DNA from 4 places in the Agarivorans sp. OAG1 genome. Region 2 is predicted to be linked to each of the others. Evidence: predicted binding sites of a transcription regulator. Region 2 holds the regulator's gene; each other region holds the start of a gene.
The links. Region 2 encodes ArgR, which controls arginine synthesis, uptake and breakdown. Its sites were predicted from a motif close to ANTGAATANNTATTCANT; they were not measured.
Positions count from the first base shown of each region.

Region 1: a site for ArgR is predicted at 1,449-1,466, ahead of OAG1_RS18600 (aspartate aminotransferase family protein). Genes of this name have one in related genera too.
Region 3: a site for ArgR is predicted at 3,207-3,224, ahead of argC (N-acetyl-gamma-glutamyl-phosphate reductase). Genes of this name have one in related genera too.
Region 4: a site for ArgR is predicted at 2,062-2,079, ahead of OAG1_RS13170 (arginase family protein). Genes of this name have one in related genera too.

Region 1 covers NZ_AP028990.1:4,088,701-4,093,278, reverse strand. Annotated here, with positions in the region: gene OAG1_RS18610 (cation transporter) at 1-709, shown strand, start outside; gene OAG1_RS18605 (aminodeoxychorismate/anthranilate synthase component II) at 811-1,395, shown strand; gene OAG1_RS18600 (aspartate aminotransferase family protein) at 1,686-2,897, shown strand; gene astA (arginine N-succinyltransferase) at 3,013-4,044, shown strand; gene astD (succinylglutamate-semialdehyde dehydrogenase) at 4,084-4,578, shown strand, end outside.
Region 2 covers NZ_AP028990.1:3,947,540-3,952,117, forward strand. Annotated here, with positions in the region: gene mdh (malate dehydrogenase) at 102-1,031, opposite strand; gene OAG1_RS17905 (transporter substrate-binding domain-containing protein) at 1,212-1,919, opposite strand; gene argR (transcriptional regulator ArgR) at 2,109-2,576, shown strand; gene OAG1_RS17915 (ABC transporter ATP-binding protein) at 2,596-3,654, opposite strand; gene OAG1_RS17920 (iron ABC transporter permease) at 3,662-4,578, opposite strand, start outside.
Region 3 covers NZ_AP028990.1:4,147,781-4,152,358, forward strand. Annotated here, with positions in the region: gene OAG1_RS18905 (argininosuccinate synthase) at 1-287, opposite strand, end outside; gene OAG1_RS18910 (ornithine carbamoyltransferase) at 330-1,244, opposite strand; gene argB (acetylglutamate kinase) at 1,254-2,030, opposite strand; gene argC (N-acetyl-gamma-glutamyl-phosphate reductase) at 2,040-3,050, opposite strand; gene ppc (phosphoenolpyruvate carboxylase) at 3,477-4,578, shown strand, end outside.
Region 4 covers NZ_AP028990.1:2,883,198-2,887,775, forward strand. Annotated here, with positions in the region: gene OAG1_RS13165 (peptidylprolyl isomerase) at 1-711, opposite strand, end outside; gene OAG1_RS13170 (arginase family protein) at 809-2,038, opposite strand; gene OAG1_RS13175 (antibiotic biosynthesis monooxygenase) at 2,299-2,649, opposite strand; gene OAG1_RS13180 (hypothetical protein) at 2,745-3,248, opposite strand; gene OAG1_RS13185 (nucleobase:cation symporter-2 family protein) at 3,441-4,578, opposite strand, start outside.

The DNA of each region.
Region 1 (4,578 bases), 140 kb from region 2:
CATGGGTTATTTTGCCTTCGAGCCCTTAATGGTCATGGTGAAAGGCATCTCGATTTTAGTTTTGGTAGCATTTGCCTTATCAGCCAATTTGCAAACCATGCTAGCTGGTGGGCGAGAACCACAAATAGGCATGATGTTAGTGTATGTGGTGCCGGCCGTAGCAGGATGTTTACTTGCATGGTATGTATGTTTGCGCAGCAATCAAAAACAAGCATCTAATTTGCTTCTAGCGGAGCAGCAGGGTTGGTTAATCAACTCTGTGATCTCTGGTGCTATTGGCGTTGCGCTTATCATTGTATTGTTGATCCAAGATAGCAGCATCGGCTGGATAGCCCGCTACGTAGACCAAATATTGGTAATTGTGTTCTCCTTGGTGTTTTTAAAAGATCCGTATTTATTGGTTAAAAACGGTTTTAAAGAGTTACTGCTTAGTGCCCCTGATGATGCCCACACTAAGCCATTTTTAGCGGCACTTAATGAGCAACCTTTAGTTGATGGTTTTAGTATTGCTGATGCCATGGTAATGAAAACCGGCCGCAGATTTTGGGTAACTCTAGAATTAGAATGCCAACAATCTCAACTTGCCCTTAGCGATTTGGTGCAGCAGCGTAAACAGCTGAGAGCTTTAGCCAATGAGTTTTATGAGAATAACTACACTGAGATAGTATTTGTTGAGCCTAAAGCTTCGAGCGAAGACGCAGCAAGTTGAATTAAACTAAACTGCACTGAATAGTCGCTGTGTCGCCGTTTAAAATCGGCTACTATAGCGACTTTCTTGGTTTTGACTTATACACGGTTTGCTCAAGCTACATGTTACTTATCATCGACAATTACGACTCATTTACCTACAACCTATATCAATACTTTTCGCAGTTAGGTATTCAGGTTGAAGTGTGTCGTAACGATCAAATTACTCTAGAGCAAATTGAAGAGTTAGCCCCTAGCCATTTGGTCATATCGCCTGGGCCCTGCTCGCCTAATGAGGCTGGCATATCTTTAGATGTGATTGCCAGGTTTGCTCAGCGCTTGCCTATTTTGGGGGTGTGTTTGGGTCATCAATGCATTGCGCAGCATTTTGGCGCACAGGTGGTGCGTGCAGCACAAGCTATGCACGGCAAAGTGCGGCCCATTTATCATCAGCAGCAATCAGTGTTTAAGGGCTTGGCTAATCCACAAATGGTAACGCGTTACCATTCTTTAGTGGTGGCGAAAGACAGCTTGCCAGAGTGCTTAGAAGTAACTGCATGGAGCCAAGATAATGAGGGCGAAACGCATGAAATTATGGGGTTAAAACACCGGGATTTACCGATCCATGCAGTGCAGTTTCATCCAGAAAGTATACTTACACAACAAGGTTTACAGTTATTAGCTAACTTTGTTGATTCTACAAAGTAGAACGTTTTAGATTCTATAGATGCTTATCTAGTGATTATATAGAATGAATAGATTGTGCATATTTATGCTGTAGTGGCTAAGTCTTTGGCTGTTTTCTGTCAGCTTAGCAATAATTGATTTAGAACTATGCACTGAATATGCGTAAAAATGGCCATATTTTGTATGGCTCAAAGGCACTATGCTCAGACAAGGCTCTTGAGATTTGCCATAATCGCCAAACTGTTTACAAACTATTAACCTTTCTGGCCCTGTATAACGGAATAGCCAGAAAGCTAAAAGGAGAACACTACATGTCACACGCTGTTACTCGCGCGCTATTCGATGAAGTTATGGTTCCAAACTATGCACCAGCTGCCATTATTCCGGTGAAGGGTGAAGGTTCGCGTTTATGGGATCAAAACGGTCGTGAGTATATCGACTTTGCTGGTGGTATTGCTGTTAACTGCTTAGGCCATTGTCATCCCGCGTTGGTGAAGAGCTTAACCGACCAAGGCAACTCACTGTGGCACTTAAGTAATGTACTTACTAATGAGCCAGCATTGCGTTTAGCCAAAAAATTGGTAGACAGTACCTTTTCTGAGAAAGTGTTCTTTTGTAATTCTGGCGCAGAAGCCAACGAAGCCGCACTAAAACTAGCGCGCCGTTATGCTATTGAGCATGGTTCTGCCGATAAAACCAAAATCATCGCTTTTGAACAAGGCTTCCATGGTCGTACTTTCTTTACCGTAACCGTGGGCGGTCAAGCAACTTATTCAGACGGCTTTGGACCAAAACCCGGCGATGTAGAACACATTCCTTACAATGACCTTGCAGCCTTAGAAGCCATTATTGATGATCAAACCTGCGCAGTAATGATGGAGCCTTTGCAAGGTGAGGGCGGCATTATTAGTCCTGACTTAGAGTTTGCCCAAAAAGTACGTGAGCTATGTGATAAACACCAAGCTTTGCTTATTTTTGATGAAGTACAAACCGGTGTCGGCCGTACAGGTGAACTATACGCATACATGGGCTTAGGTGTAACGCCAGATATTTTAACCTCGGCTAAAGCATTAGGCGGCGGTTTTCCAATTGGCGCGATGTTAACCACTACGGCTATTGCTGCTTCAATGAAAGTCGGCACCCACGGTAGCACCTATGGTGGTAACCCACTGGCGTGTGCAGTAGCCGAAACGGCTTTTGATATTGTTAATTCTGAAGAAGTGCTAAGTGGCGTTAAGCAACGTGAACAATGGTTTAGAGAAGCACTTAATCGCATCAACGAGAAGTATCAGGTATTTGCAGAAGTGCGTGGAAAAGGGTTGCTGTTAGGTGCGGTATTAAATGAGCAATACCAGGGCCGAGCTAGAGACTTCTTAGTAGCTGCAGCAGCAGAAGGCTTAATGGTTCTGGTTGCTGGTGCTAATGTTGTGCGTTTTACTCCTTCTCTTATTGTTCCTCAGGCAGACGTTGAATCAGGCATGCAGCGTTTTGAGCAAGCTGTTGCCAACGTGGTAAACGGCTAAATCAGTTGGGCTGAGGCCGTTAAAGGTTTCAGCCCAAGCAATACTTTTAATAAACACAAATAGTGGCTAATACTTAGCTACGGCTTCATGCTATTTAATAAAGGGAGAAATAGCCATGTTAGTTATCCGTCCTATTAAGGAAACGGATTACCCTGCCTTGTTACAAATGGCAGTGGGTTCGGGGATAGGCTTTACTTCTTTACCGGTAGACGAACCTTTATTGCGCGAAAAGCTCGCGCATTCTATTCGTTCGTTTGCCAGTGATATAGACCACCCTGGCGACCTGCATTATTTAATGGTGGCCGAAGATACCGAAACTGGCGAAGTAGTGGGAACCAGCGCCATAGATGCCGCAGTAGGCATGGCCAGCCCATTTTATACTTATCATCTCGGCAAAGTTGTACATGCTTCTCGTAGCCTAAATGTATACAACGTGGTTGAAACCCTCACCTTAACCAATGATTACACCGGTGTGACCGAGCTATGCACTTTGTTTTTGCAAGAGTCTCACCGACAAGGCCAAAATGGTCGTTTATTGTCGAAGTGTCGCTTTTTGTTGATGGCCGAGCACCCGCAACGCTTTAACGACTCGGTTATTGCCGAAATGCGCGGCGTATCCGATGAGCAAGGCCGTTCACCGTTCTGGCAATGGCTGCAAGATAACTTCTTTAGTGTTGATTTCCCTACCGCCGATTACCTAACGGGTGTAGGTAAGAAAGAGTTTATTGCTGAACTCATGCCCAAGTACCCCATTTACGTCAATTTGCTTAGCAAAGAAGCGCAAGCCGTAATTGGTGAAGTACATGAAAAAACTCGACCGGCGCTGCGATTATTGGAGGCCGAGGGTTTCTGCAAACACGGTTATGTAGACATCTTTGATGCTGGCCCTACCGTTGAGTGTCCACTTAAGCTGATTGAGAGCGTGAAGCATTCCTTCAAAGTAACCGTACATATTGGACAACCTAGCGATGCAGCCGAAGAAATGCTGCTTACCAATGCGCGTTTACAAGAGTTTAGAGCATGTGTTTCTCAGATAGAGTTAGATAGCAAAAAATGCCACGCAGTGATTTCTAAAGAAGCTGCCAAGGCCTTAGAAGTGACCGATGGTGAGCAAATTCGCATTGGCGCACTGCGTTTCGAACAATAATTTTGCCCGCGGGCAGCAATAAAGGATTTGAGGTTGTAGATGGAACATTTAAATCAGTTTATTAACGGTCAATGGTTGGCTGGTGAGGGCGAGGCTTTTAACTCGATTGATCCGGCTAAAAATGTGTCGGTTTGGCAGGGCAAGTCAGCGCTTGCGAGCCAAGTAGATAACGCAGTAACAGCAGCGCGAGATAGCCAATTTGCTTGGTACATGAGCGGCGTTGAGGCGCGCCTTGCAATCATCAAAAAATTTGCTGGCTTGCTTGAAGAAAACAAAGAAGCCTTAGCCTTGGTCATAGCTCAAGAAACGGGGAAACCTTTATGGGAAACTCGCACTGAAATTGCAGCAATGATCGGCAAGGCAGGCATTTCAGAGAAAGCCTATTTTGAGCGTACTGGCGAGTCAAGCTCTGAGCTGCCCATTGCAACTGCAGTATTGCGTCATAAGCCTCATGGAGTGGTTGCAGTTTTTGGTCCATACAACTTCCCGGGGCATTTACCTAATGGCCATATCATCCCAGCGTTGATCGCAGGC
Region 2 (4,578 bases):
ACCGTTTATTATCCCAAGCCTAGCTTAGTTAGGAACTTCGACAACATGCGGATACAAAAAAGGAGTGCATTGCACTCCTTATTAGGATTTAAAATTTGTAATTAAACAAATTCTACGCCTTTATCAATGTCACCGTGTAAGGTATCTAACATGCCGTCAATTGCAGCTTTCTCGAATGTGCTAATTTCACCGTAAGGTAAGATTTCAGTAACACCTTGAGGGCCCAAACGCACTGGTTGTGCAAAGAACTTAGCATGTTCACTGCCGCCATCAACGTAGGCACACTCAATTACGTCTTCGCCTTGAGCGGCTTTAACTAAAGACAAACAGAAACGTGCAGCTGCTTGGCCCATAGAAAGTGTAGCGCTACCGCCACCCGCTTTAGCTTCAACTACTTCAGTACCGGCGTTTTGAATGCGCGTGGTCATCGCGGCAATCTCTTCATCGGTGAATGAAATACCATCTAGCTGAGATAACAATGGCAAGATAGTTACACCACTGTGGCCACCAATAACGTTTAAGTTAATGTCGGCAGGGTTTAAGCCTTTTGCTTCAGCAATAAATGTTTCAGAGCGGATTACGTCTAGTGTCGTTACACCAAACAACTTAGCAGGGTCGTATACACCGGCTTTTTTCAAAACTTCTGCAGCAATTGGCACAGTAGTATTTACTGGGTTAGTGATAATGCCAATACACGCTTTAGGGCAGGTAACAGCAACTTTCTCGATAAGGTTTTTAACAATACCAGCGTTGATGTTGAATAGATCTGAACGATCCATACCTGGCTTACGCGCCACACCAGCTGAAATAAGAACAATATCGGCACCTTCTAGGGCCGGGCTTGGGTCTTCGCCTGCAAATCCTTTAATGGCCACTTGTGTAGGGATGTGGCTCAAATCTACAGCAACACCTGGTGTTACTGGGGCGATGTCGTAAAGCGAAAGTTCAGAACCAGCGGGTAACTGAGTTTTTAATAGTAATGAAAGGGCTTGGCCAATTCCGCCTGCAGCACCTAATACGGCAACTTTCATCAAACTTCTCCATGCTTTTTGTAGTTGTAGAGGGGATGTCTATAGAGACAGCTGACAAGATAACGGAATCCGCCTCAAAATACAATTTAGCAACATTTTTAAAGCAAGTTTAAAACAGGAAAAGGTTGCCTTAATCACACTTTAACAATATGGCTTAAGACCTTGGTCTAACAGTATTTGTTAGTTAAAAAAGGACTGATATATTGTTTGGTAAGCGCCATTATTTTTTAACACTTTAAGCGCATGGTTGATTTGATTCAGCAGGTCTTCGTCTTGCTTGGAAACAGCCATTCCCAAACCACTAGCAGGATAGCTTTCATCAACTTGAATAACAAAGTTGGGATGACTCGCTAACCAGTAATGCGCAGCAGCGGCATCCAAAAACACCGCATCTATTTTCGTTTGTTCTAAATCATTAAGTGCCAATTGATAACTGGGGTAAGCAATCGACAAAATATCTGGTCGTTGCTCACGTAAAAAACGCATAAAGCTAGAACCGCTTTGTACTGCCACAACAGCACTATTAGCCAATGCCTGGTCCGAGCTAGTTATATATACCGCCATATTGTCAAAATACGCATCGCTAAAATTAACTAACTGTTTTCGCTGCTCGGTGATATCTAAAGCTGAAATCGCCAAGTTATAGTGCCCTGCCGCAACACTCGTCAGCAAACTGTCAAAAGGCTGATGGTAAAACTCACATTCTCTGTTTATTTGTATACACACCGCTTTGGCTAGTTCGATATCAAAACCCACTAATTGCTTTTGTTCGTCAAAGGCTTCAAATGGTGGGTAAGAGGCTTCGGTAACAATTCGTAAGGGTTTATCTTCAGCAAATGCTGAACTAAACACAAAAACAGGAAGAAGAATGAAAAGTTTAATCCACATAATCAACTACTCATCGAGTCGGATGGGGCTATCATAATTCAGCTTAGCAAAGGCTCACAACTAATTGTTATTAAATGCAATAATAATTCTGTGTCAGAGTATGCATTTATATGCATAAAACTAGAATAAAGTTGAATTAGAGTAAAAAGTTGGCGACAATGGCAACGGATTTATAAGCTCGGATCACCGATGAAATATAGCGATAAACAAGAACAGTTAATAAAAGCCTTTAAATCACTGTTAAAAGAGGAACGATTTGGCTCGCAAGCCGAAATAGTGACCGCCCTGCAAGAGCAAGGTTTCGAAAACATTAATCAATCGAAAGTGTCACGCATGCTAAGTAAGTTTGGCGCGGTGCGTACTCGTAACGCAAAAATGGAAATGGTTTACTGCTTACCGGCAGAATTAGGGGTCCCAACCGTTTCTAGCCAACTAAAAATCTTAGTATTAGAAATGGATTTCAATGACGCTCTCATCGTTATCCACACCAGCCCCGGCGCAGCTCAACTAATAGCCCGTTTGTTAGATTCTTTAGGCAAAGCTGAGGGTATTCTTGGCACCATTGCTGGTGATGACACTATTTTTATCACCCCTACTCGCCAAGTAGATATTGCCGATGTCTTCCAGTCAGTGAAAGAACTCTTTGAAGTTGGCTAACTAAGCCTAATTAGCTTCCCTAAAGCGATGCTTTAGGGAAGACAAATGCCGCATCCCCATCTACCGACAACCATACTTTTGTGCCAGCACTCGCCTGCCAATGATCGCGCATACGCGCATGTATTACCCGCTCAGGCATACCGCTTAGCTGCAATCTAAAGTGGGTTTCGTTACCCATTGCATGCACTGATATCACTGTAGCTTCTATCTGATCTTTGTTTTCGAGCTGGTGTACCACGATATCTTTAGCCCGCACAATAATCTCTGCCATCTGCTGATCTTCGATGTCAGCTGCAGCAAATGCTCCAAGTGGCGTGTTAACTTTGTGCCCTTCAACTTCCACTTCAAAGCGATTGCTAGGGCCAAATAACGCTGCCACAAAGGCGTTTTTCGGATTGTTGTAAATTTCTTGAGGGCTAGCATTTTGCACAATCTCCCCCTTCTCCATCACTACAATTTTATCGGCGATAAACATTGCCTCTAGTGGATCGTGAGTCACCATTACCGCAGGGGTATTGGTTTTCTTCAGTACATCAAGGGTTTCTTCACGTACTTGCTGACGAAGATGCTCATCAAGCGCGGAGAAAGGCTCATCTAGCAGTAAAGTGCTTGGCTCTGGAGCTAAGGCACGAAGTAGAGCTACCCGCTGCTGCTGGCCACCCGACAAGGTATGCGGAAAGCGCTCTAACAAGCCTTGCATGCCCATATTATCTAGGCTTTCCTCAATCCAATTACGCCGCTTCGCAAGATCTTGCTGTTTACGTAAACCATACTCGATATTTTTACGCACACTCATATGAGGGAATAAGGCATAGTCTTGGAACATCATGCCAATGGCCCGTTGCTCTGGTGCTAGATGAATCGCTTGCTTAGGCGCAGCCACTAGCTTGTCTTGCAAGTAAAGCTCGCCACTTTGTAGTCGCTCTAAACCGGCGATAAGGCGTAACAGTGTGGTTTTACCACAACCCGATGGACCCAATAGCGCAACGATTTGATTCTCGCTCACTTCAATGCTGACATCTTTTAATGCCTGTTGTTCGCCGTAAAAATGATTAACTTTGCGTAAAACAATACTCATTGCGGGTTTATTGTCCTTGTGGGCGACGTTCAGAAGAACCGATATTTCGACTCATGATAATAACCGGGATAATGCCCGCCAGTAATATAGTTAATGCAGCCAAAGCGCTTTGCTCAAGCTGTTCTAAAGAGGCTAAATCCCATACTTGGGTAGATAAAGTATCAAAATTAAACGGCCTTAGTATCAAGGTGATAGGCAGCTCTTTCATGGTGTCTACAAATACCAGTAGCATGGCGGTTAGGACACTTGGTCGTATTAAAGGTAGATGAATTCGCCATAGCGTCTTACCTGAACGACTACCAAGAATACGTGAGGCGTCATCCATTTCAGGAGTGATTTTAGTAAGGCTTGCGTCAAGCGTACGGTAACTTAAAGCGATAAATCGCAGCGAATAGGCTAATACCAAGGCGCCACCGGTGCCAGTGAGCAATAAGCCGGTGGGATAATCAAACCAGACTTTCATTAGGCTATCAACAGCATTATCAAACACACCAAGCGGGTACAAAATGCCCACTGCTAGCACCGCACCAGGGATGGCATACCCCAAGGTTGCAGCCTCGGCGATGCTGCGCATTTTATTGCTTTTAGATAAGCGAACCCCGTAGGCTAGCAACAAACCCAAAATCGTTGTTAGCAACGCGGCCATAATCGCCAAAGAAAAACTGTTCCAAGCACTATTTAAGTACTGCTCTAATCCTTGGTCTAAATTGCGTAGTGCATAATTAGTTAACACCGTGATAGGCAAGATGAAACCAAGGCTAATAGGCAATAAACATAAAGCGGTGGCTAACCATGCTTTAAAGCCCGAAAGCGGTTCGGCAAACATAGCGGGAGATTGGCCAGTCAGCTTATAAAACTTACCAGCGTTGCGGCTATAGCGCTCTAAACCCAGCAGTAAGATAGAAAAACTCACCAGCATTAAGG
Region 3 (4,578 bases), 200 kb from region 2:
ATTGAGGTACCTAACAAGTAAGTCCCTTCGTATACTGCACCGGTAGCAATGGTTGGATAAATGTAGTCAGCTACAAACTCTTCTTTAAGGTCAACGATGTAACATTCAGATGCACCAGAGGCTAAAGCTTTCTCTTCTAAGCCAACTAACTCTTCTTCGCCTTGGCCAACATCGGCACAAAAGGCAACAATTTCACAGTTGTTGTAGGTTTCTTTTAACCACGGAATGATGGCCGAAGTATCTAGGCCGCCTGAGTATGCTAATACTACTTTTTTGATATCTGACATTTAAAAATTCCTTGTTTAACTCAGCCTAGAGCTGAACATTCACTAACTTAATAAACTTACTAGTACGGCGTTTTGTGCATGCATACGATTCTCGGCTTGATCAAAAATCAAAGACTGAGGACCGTCCATCACTTCCGAAGTAATTTCCAACTCGCGGTGAGCAGGTTGGCAGTGCAGCACGTGGTTAATACCACATTGTTGCATCAAATTCTGGTTAATTTGATAAGCCATAAACTTATCTTTAACTGATTGCAGTGGCGTATCGTCGCCCATCGATACCCAAGTATCACCATATACTACGTCGTAGCCTTTAATGTCTTCAACAGTATTAGTTACTACAATTTTGCCGCCATGCGCTTTGGCTAATTGATTAGCTTTTTGCACAACTTGCGCATCTGGGCTTGAGCCTAGCGGGCAAACGGCAGCCACTTCCATGCCTAAGATAGCGCCACCTAACAATAATGAATGCGTCACATTGTTGCCATCGCCTAAGTAAGCCAGCTTAACTTTGCTTAAATCTGAGTAGTGCTCAGCGATGGTTTGGAAATCAGCTAAGCCTTGGCATGGGTGGTACAAATCACACAGTGAGTTGATAATTGGTACCGACGAATGCTCACGCAAAGTTTGTAGGGTTTTATGAGAAAACACTCGCGCTACAATCGCATCAGCCCAACGAGTAATGTTAGAGGCAAAGTCTTTAACACTTTCGCGCTCGCCCATCGCGCCATTTTGCTGGTCTAAATACACCGCATGGCCGCCTAAACGGTTAATGCCAATATCAAAAGTTACTCGTGTACGTAATGATGGTTTTTCAAACAAAGTTACAACACTTTTACCTGCAAGGGTTTGCCCATAATCTGCGGGTGTTTTTTTAATTTTAGCGGCCAGCTCAAGCAGCCCTAAAATTTGTTCTTGAGTTAGGTCCTGCAAGCTTAACAGGTGTTTAAAATCACTCATCATCTTTCCTTAAACGGTAACTTGAGTCCCTACCGACTCACCTTTATATGTTTGTCCAGCTAACAAGCTGGCAAGTTTCGCAGGATCTTTCCATGATGCTAGCGAAACCGGTGTTTGCAAAAATTCGGCAGCCTCTAGAGCCGCTTTAACTTTTACCGTCATGCCATCGGTAATTACCCCATCGGCAATCAATTTATCAGCCAGTACGCTATTTAGCTCAGCCACCAACTGTTTATCTTGGTCAAGTACGCCAGCCACATCGGATAATAACACCAATTGGCCCTGCAGCAATTTACACACCGCTAACGCAGCTTGGTCGGCATTCACATTGTAAAGTTCGCCATCTTCGCCAATACCAATTGAGCTCATTACCGGCACGTGGCCCAGCTCAATAAGGCTATTTAGTAAAGCGGGGTTGCCTAAAGATGCCTCGCCTACATGGCCTAAACGAGCATCCATTTGGCTTACTTTACAAGAGCCTGCATCACTTAAACACAAGCCCACAGCCGACAAACCTGCTTTTAGCGCTTGCGCTAACAACAACTTATTGCTGGTACCCGCTAAGGCTCCCACCACATAAGGAATCTGCTCTTTTGGGGTAATGCGCAAGCCGTCTAACTTTTCCGATACAAAGCCGGTTTTAGCTAATACATCTTCTACTACTACGCCACCGCCATGCACTAAAACAATAGGTTGCTCAACTTGTTGCAAGGCAGCAAATAAATTGTCTAGGGCTAGGCTGTTATTTAAAACGGCACCGCCTAACTTAATCACTAATGGTTTCATTGCCTGCTCCTAAACCAGCGACTCGGTAAGGGCAAAGCCATTACGAATATTCAAACACTGGATAGCTTGGCTAGCGGCACCTTTTAATAGGTTATCTTCAGCCGACACCACAATTAAGTCTTCACCTTGTTGTTGCCAAGCCACATCAATAAACGGGGTGTTTTCTACTTTGGCAATAGAAGGCCACTCACCTTCCAATATACGTACAATGTTTTGGCCTGCATACGCTTGCTGATAAGCTGCATTTACTTGCTCTTCAGTGGTGCCTGCTTTTAGCACCACATTGATGGTGGCTAAAATACCGCGTTTAAAGTTACCCAAATGTGGAGTGAAGATCACTGGGTGACCTAAGTGGGCAGCAATTTCTGGTTGGTGGCGGTGATTAAACACCCCATAAGGCGCTAAGCTTACTTCGCAGAATGAGCTAGTTAACGAGGCTTTGCGCCCTGCACCACTCACGCCACTAGTAGCATTAATTACTGCTTTGTTGCTTGGCTCAATCAATCCTGCTTCAGCTAGTGGCTTAAGCGCAGTTAACGATGCAGTTGGGTAACAACCCGCTACAGCAACTAAATCCGTTTTCTTAATTTTCTCGGCATTCCATTCAGCTAAACCGTATACCGCTTTTTCTAATAACTCGGGGAATTGATGAGTAAAACCGTAGAATTTTTCGTAAAACTCTGCGCTTTGAACACGGAAGGCGCCAGACAAATCGAAGACCTGACAACCTGCATTTAAAAATGCTTCGGCTAAATCATGGCTTACTTCGTGAGCAGTGGCTAACAAAACAATATCAATATCAGCAAAGTTTTTGGCGATATCAGCCACAATTAACGGTTGTACAGGAGCGTCAACCACACCGCGTAATTTGCCGTGCAGAGTAGATAGCGCCTTGCCTGCGTCTACACTTCGCTCTGAAACATACAACCCGGCAAGTTCTAAATCTGAATGGCGACTTACATAGCCTGCCAACTCTGCTCCGGTGTATCCACTTGCACCAACAATCGCTGCCTTTAACATCGTTTCTTGTTCCCTTGAAATCTTATGGCATAGTGTTATTTATTGAGCTGCATTTTACTGACCAAATGAACAAAATGTCACGCTTGTCAGCTCAAAAAAAACTAGCTGTCTTTAATATAAACGGAGAATACCACAGGCAATTCTTTATGCAATAAAAATGAATTTTTATTTATTGTTAAATTTACGCGTATAGGTTAAAAAGTAAGCCGAACAAAGTTGCCCTTATTAAAATATGAGTAACAATCTATAAATAGCCGCTTGATCCTAAGCAAAGGAAACAGCGTTATTTGTAATTTAATTACAGGTATTTTGACTATATGCTCGGTCTTAGGTATGTTTTTGCCCTAGGACTAGGGTGATTTAGTAAAAAAATTTCAATAATCGCTAGCAAACGCAAACAGTGAAGGAAAGACAATGAGCCAGAATATGCCTCAGGAGATTAACGCCTCGTTACGAGGAAATGTGAGTCTACTCGGACAACTACTTGGTAACACGATCAAGAGCCATATGGGAGAAGCGTTTCTAGAGAAAGTAGAAACCATACGCCAGCTAGCTAAGGCCTCACGTAATAACGATGATGAGGCGCGCGAGCAGTTGTTGGAGCTATTGCGTAACCTAAGTGATGACGAGCTATTGCCGGTAACCCGTGCCTTTAGCCAATTCCTAAATTTGGCAAATATCGCCGAGCAATTCCACACCATTTCACGTAACTGCGAAGGCAGTACCTGTGCCCAAGATCCTATCGACCAAGTTTTCAACAAATTAAAGCAAGAAAACTTAAGTGAAGCAGAGATCCACCATGCAGTGGCACAGCTAAATATTGAGTTGGTACTTACCGCGCACCCAACCGAGGTGACCCGTCGTACCCTAATCAACAAACACGTTGCCATTAATAACTGTTTAGATTGGTTAGAACTCGACTTACCAGATCAAGAGCGCAGCCAATTGCTAAGCCGCTTAGAGCAGCTAATCAACCAAGCATGGCACACCGACGAAATTCGCCAGCAGCGCCCTACTCCGGTAGATGAAGCTAAATGGGGTTTTGCGGTAATTGAAAACTCGCTATGGCAAGCCGTGCCAGACTTTGTGCGCCAGTTAGACAAAAAACTTGGCCAGCACTTCGATATGCGCATGGCCTTAGATGCTGCGCCAGTAGTGTTCTCATCTTGGATGGGCGGCGACCGTGACGGTAACCCATTTGTTACTTCCAAAGTAACCGAAGAAGTATTGTTGTCTAGCCGCTGGGTAGCGGTAGATCTTTACCTAAAAGAAATTCAAACCTTAGTTAGCGAATTGTCGATGAGCGATGCTAACGAAGCACTGCTTGAGCAAACCGGTGACCAAAACGAACCTTACCGCGCCTTATTAAAAGTATTGCGCAGCGAGCTACAAGAAACTCACGACTACCTTACAGCCAAGCTAAAAGGCCAGTACACCGAAGCGCGCGATATTATCACCAATACCGAGCAGCTACGTGAGCCACTTGAGCTTTGTTACTACTCGCTACAAGACTGTGGCATGGGCATCA
Region 4 (4,578 bases), 1.1 Mb from region 2:
CTTGCGGGCTTCAGCCGCCTGCCAGTCCATTGGCAGATAAGGTGCTACCTGTTCAAAAGCCGCAACTTTTGGCGGGGCTATCCCGGATCGTTTAACAAAGTGGATCCCTTGAACTGATGAGAATGGTCCCATCCAATGGTCAGAGTCAGTCTCTACGATGTAACGAGAAGCTTGTTCACCGAACAAAGACGCCAGTTCACTGCGGGGACTATTAATTGAAGACTGGCCATAGGTCTGAAAATAAGACTCAGACAACGATCGAAAATCTGCCCCTTGATTGAGCTCATCGAGCAAACCAGGTGAAACACTGCTTTCATCTTTAAAATAAACATGGTCAACCTGAAACTGCTCAGGGCGGGTGTAGCGTTCGAGATTATTTTGGTAGAAATCTTTTAGTTGATCTTCGGAGGGCTCCTTCACCTTAGCAATCATCAATCCCCTTAGCTTGAGGATCATATTGCGGCGCATGCGTGTATCTCCTTGGTTCAATCCACGTTTGTACGCCTCTCTATAAAGGATTTCGTCTTCAATGTAGGCCGCAATTAACTGATCAATGTCTTCATCGCTGTAAGTTCGTAGCGATAGCCTTTCTTGCTGCTTGACCAAATAGTCGATACTGCTTTGGTCAACGAAGATTTGTTCTTTGCGATCACTTGCCAACAATGCATCGGCGAGAAAAATCAACCCTCCCATAAGGAGGAAATGTAACAATGGTTCTTTCAGGAAAGCGTACTTCGTGTCCATTTATAGCCCTGAATCCATTCAGCGTTTACGAGGCCGGATACCCGGCCTCTTGTTGGGAGAGGTGTTATTGGTTGGCGTGCACTAGGCGTTCAGGGTCGTAATACATTGGGTCTGTTATTCCTTCTCTACGCCCCTGAATTCCGCCGAGTAGCGAACGGATTAGGCGATCCATCAGAATGCCTGTTGTTTGATGAGCATCGTCCAAAAGTGGGTTGTACTCATTAAATTCAGCAGCGACGATTTCGTTTTGAATGCCCAATGCCCGCACCAGTTGGATCGCCTGGCCAGCCGTTAGGCCGTCAGGATCCTGCGAGCCCACACCAGGTGCATATGCTGGGTCAACCCCGTCCATATCAAAGGTGAGGTATACTTTGCGGCCTTTGACCTCTGAAAGCAGCTTAACTAGCACCGCATCCCACCCATATTTCTCGATTTCAGCCTGGAAGTGAAAATTCAACTTGTTTTCACGCATCCAGTTTAAATCGTAAGCCCCAGGCGTTGTGCCGCGCAGGCCAACTTGATAGATGTCACTGCCCTTTATAACTCCTGAGTCGACAGCCAGTTTGAAAAAAGACCCATTGTGAACGAAACGACCTGCGCCCGCTTTATAGGCGTCGTAGTGTGCATCTACGTGAACGATAGCCACTTCACCGGGACCATACTTCTCAGCTAGCGCGGTCATAAATCCGTAACTTTGAATATGGGTGCCGCCAATACCAACAGGAATCGCATCAGTACCTAAAATTTCACTGACGATTTTATGCACCTCGTCAAGATTGACCTGATTATCCGCCATCCAGTTGGCGGTTGCGTTACCGTAATCAGCCATGACCAGCTTGCCGATATCAACACCAATAAACTGATCTTCGCCCTGAGGAGGGTACGACATGTAATCAATCAGTGAGCGCATCTGCTGGGCAGCAAATCTGCCGCCTGGTAACACCTGATCACCAATCGACATACCGAACATGGCTATGTCAACTTTAGCCGCTTTCAGGTCTTCTGGAGTCTGGGCAATCGGCGCACCCAAAAAGGTCGGTATTGCCGTCCAGTTCGGGCCGAAGTTATAGCGATTTGGATAGAAGAGCCCGGGCTCACGCTTGGCACCCATTGACTGATCCCGGCGTTGAAACAAGACATCTTTCTCGTCAGTCATCTTGAGTATCATCGGATTTTCAGGATCTTTCCAAGGAGCCCACTTGTAAGGAATTCCGCCATCGCTTTCTGAAGCGGAAGTATTAAACGTAACAGCGATACCAACGGTTAATAATACGCGGCTAAGAAAGGTATTCATGCTTTATGCTCCATGCTTTTGCTGTTGAATAATTCTTCATAAACAAAAGCCTAGCACACGCAGGTATGGGCCGCCATCAACACATTTCCTGTTATCGCTCACAATGTCCTCTTTGAGCATCTTTAACGTTCAATCAGCTCAGCTACGCCAGCTTATTTCGGGGCAAACACGAGTTAACTTATAGCTTCACTTCTCGCTGATGAAGAAACCTATCGTTGAGCAAAAAAGAGCGCCCTATCGGCGCTCTTATCTACTTAAGACTAAGCAAATACTGGCGCGTCAAAATCTTCTGCTTCGTCGCTGTATACACAAACATTTGAATCTTCTACTAAGCCTGTTTCTGCAACACAATGGGTTTGAAAAAACTCGCTAATTTCTTTGCGTTGGCAGTGCGCTTCAAAGCTTTCTTTATCCGCCCAAATCTCTTGAAACGCGATGGGGTAACCTGTGCCCTGAGCAAAAGGGTTGTCAATTTGGCGTGTAACCGTGTATTGAATACAGCCATCTTCGCGCAAGGTGTTTGGCTCTAACGCTTGCAATACTTTAAACAGCTCGTTTTGCTTACCAGCTTTAGGTTTAAACATGGCAATACAATAGATCTTTTTAGACATAAGGCTTCCTTAATAAAGCGGCGAGCTGAGCTCGCCATTCTTAAAAATATCAATAATAAGCCTTTGTGCGGGCAAACGCTGCAACTAATTGGCTATTAACAGGCTTTATAGCGCTGTGTTTGCATTGCCAACAAGCGCTTGTAAGCTAACTCTTGGCGTAGCGAAGACGAGCCTTCACACCAGTTGTATTCCAGCGGTTCCCAAAGTGGATCTTTAGGTGATAAACCCAAAGCCTCAATATAACTTGGGTTGGCCACTACATATTGGCTTTTATAGGGAAGGATTACCCCTCCCTGCTTGGCTTGTAGAGCCAGAGCCTCTGGATAATTGGCGCACCAATGATTAAGCAAAGCCATACAAGCAGGCGAGTACCAAAACTTGCCGCTATCTTGTTGCATGGTTTGCTTGTGCTGACACGACAATACACTTTGGGCGTGTTGCCAGTCTTTAAAGCCCGCTTCTCGCGCTACATACAACAAGGCATGTTTTAGTTGTGGTGATTTGTCTTTAGCTAAACTTGCTAATGGGGAATCGGCAGTATGACGCTGTTTAAGCAAAATTTTACTGCGAATTTTAAGTTCTTCAACGGCAGATAACATCTCTATGCTCCTAAATACTTAAGTTGTTCCCCGCAAAACAATATTCAGAATGACATACAGTGTCGTAATGATGTGTAACTAAGCATGTGCTTAAGGGTGAGTTCCTCTTGGCGGGCAGGCGCCCCTTAGCACCTGCCCGCATTCTGCCAAAGCTAAGTTAATTATACAAGCAAACTCTAAGGCTCATTAATTCTACGATTGTTGCGTACTCGGTTTGAGTTGAGCCGCAACAGAAGATGGCTGCTCAGGTAATAATAAACTAAGCAAGATAGCCACTAAACCACCGGAGGTAACTGCTGAACCAAAGATGTTTTGAACCAATTTAGGCGCGTGTTGTAATAGGTCGGGTACCATTGTCACGCCTAAACCTACGCCAAAAGACACTGCCATAATAAGTAGTTTACGGCGATTCAGTGTTTCGCTAGCAATAATTTTAATCCCCGCTGCCGCCACTGTACCAAACATCACCAAGGTGGCTCCGCCTAGCACCGGTTTAGGAATTTGCTGTAAAACAGCGCCTAATATGGGGAATAGCCCCAGTACCACGAGTATTAGTGCAATGTAATAACCAATATACCGACTGGCTACGCCGGTTAGTTGAATCACTCCATTATTTTGGCTAAAGGTAGTGTTTGGAAAAGTATTAAAAACAGCGGCAATTAAGGAGTTAACGCCGTCGGCTAGCACTCCGCCACGCACCCGTTTTAAGTAGCTGTCTCCCTTAATCTCTTGCTGTGAGATAGCGCAGTTAGCGGTAATATCGCCAGCCGATTCTATTGCCGTAATAAAGTAGATAAGCGCAATAGGAAAAAAGGCCACCCAGTCAAAACTAAAACCATATTTAAAGGGAACAGGGATACTCACCCAAGGTTGTGAGCCTAGCGAAGAAAAGTCTACTTTCCCCATAAATAGCGCGATTAACATACCAGCAAGCAAGCCAATAACAATTGATGAGAGGCGCAGCCAAGGGTTTGCCGAACGGTTTAAAGCAATAATAATTGCCAACACAGTGAAGCCTAAGCCTAGGTTTTGTAAGCTACCAAAATCGGCAGCTTTAAAGCCCCCCGCCAAATCGGTCATACCTACTTTTATCAGCGAAATACCAATGATGGTAATCACTATTCCGGTCACCAATGGCGTGATGATTTTCTTCATATTAACCAGCATTTGCGATAAGAAAATCTCGATAAAAGCGCCCAAAAAGCAAACGCCAAATATTAGCGACAATATCTCTTCGGGACCGCCGCCTTGGCTTTTAGCGATAAAGCCTGCCGCCAATATCGAGCCTAAGAAAGCGAAGCTGGTACCTTGCACACAAATCATGCCTGCG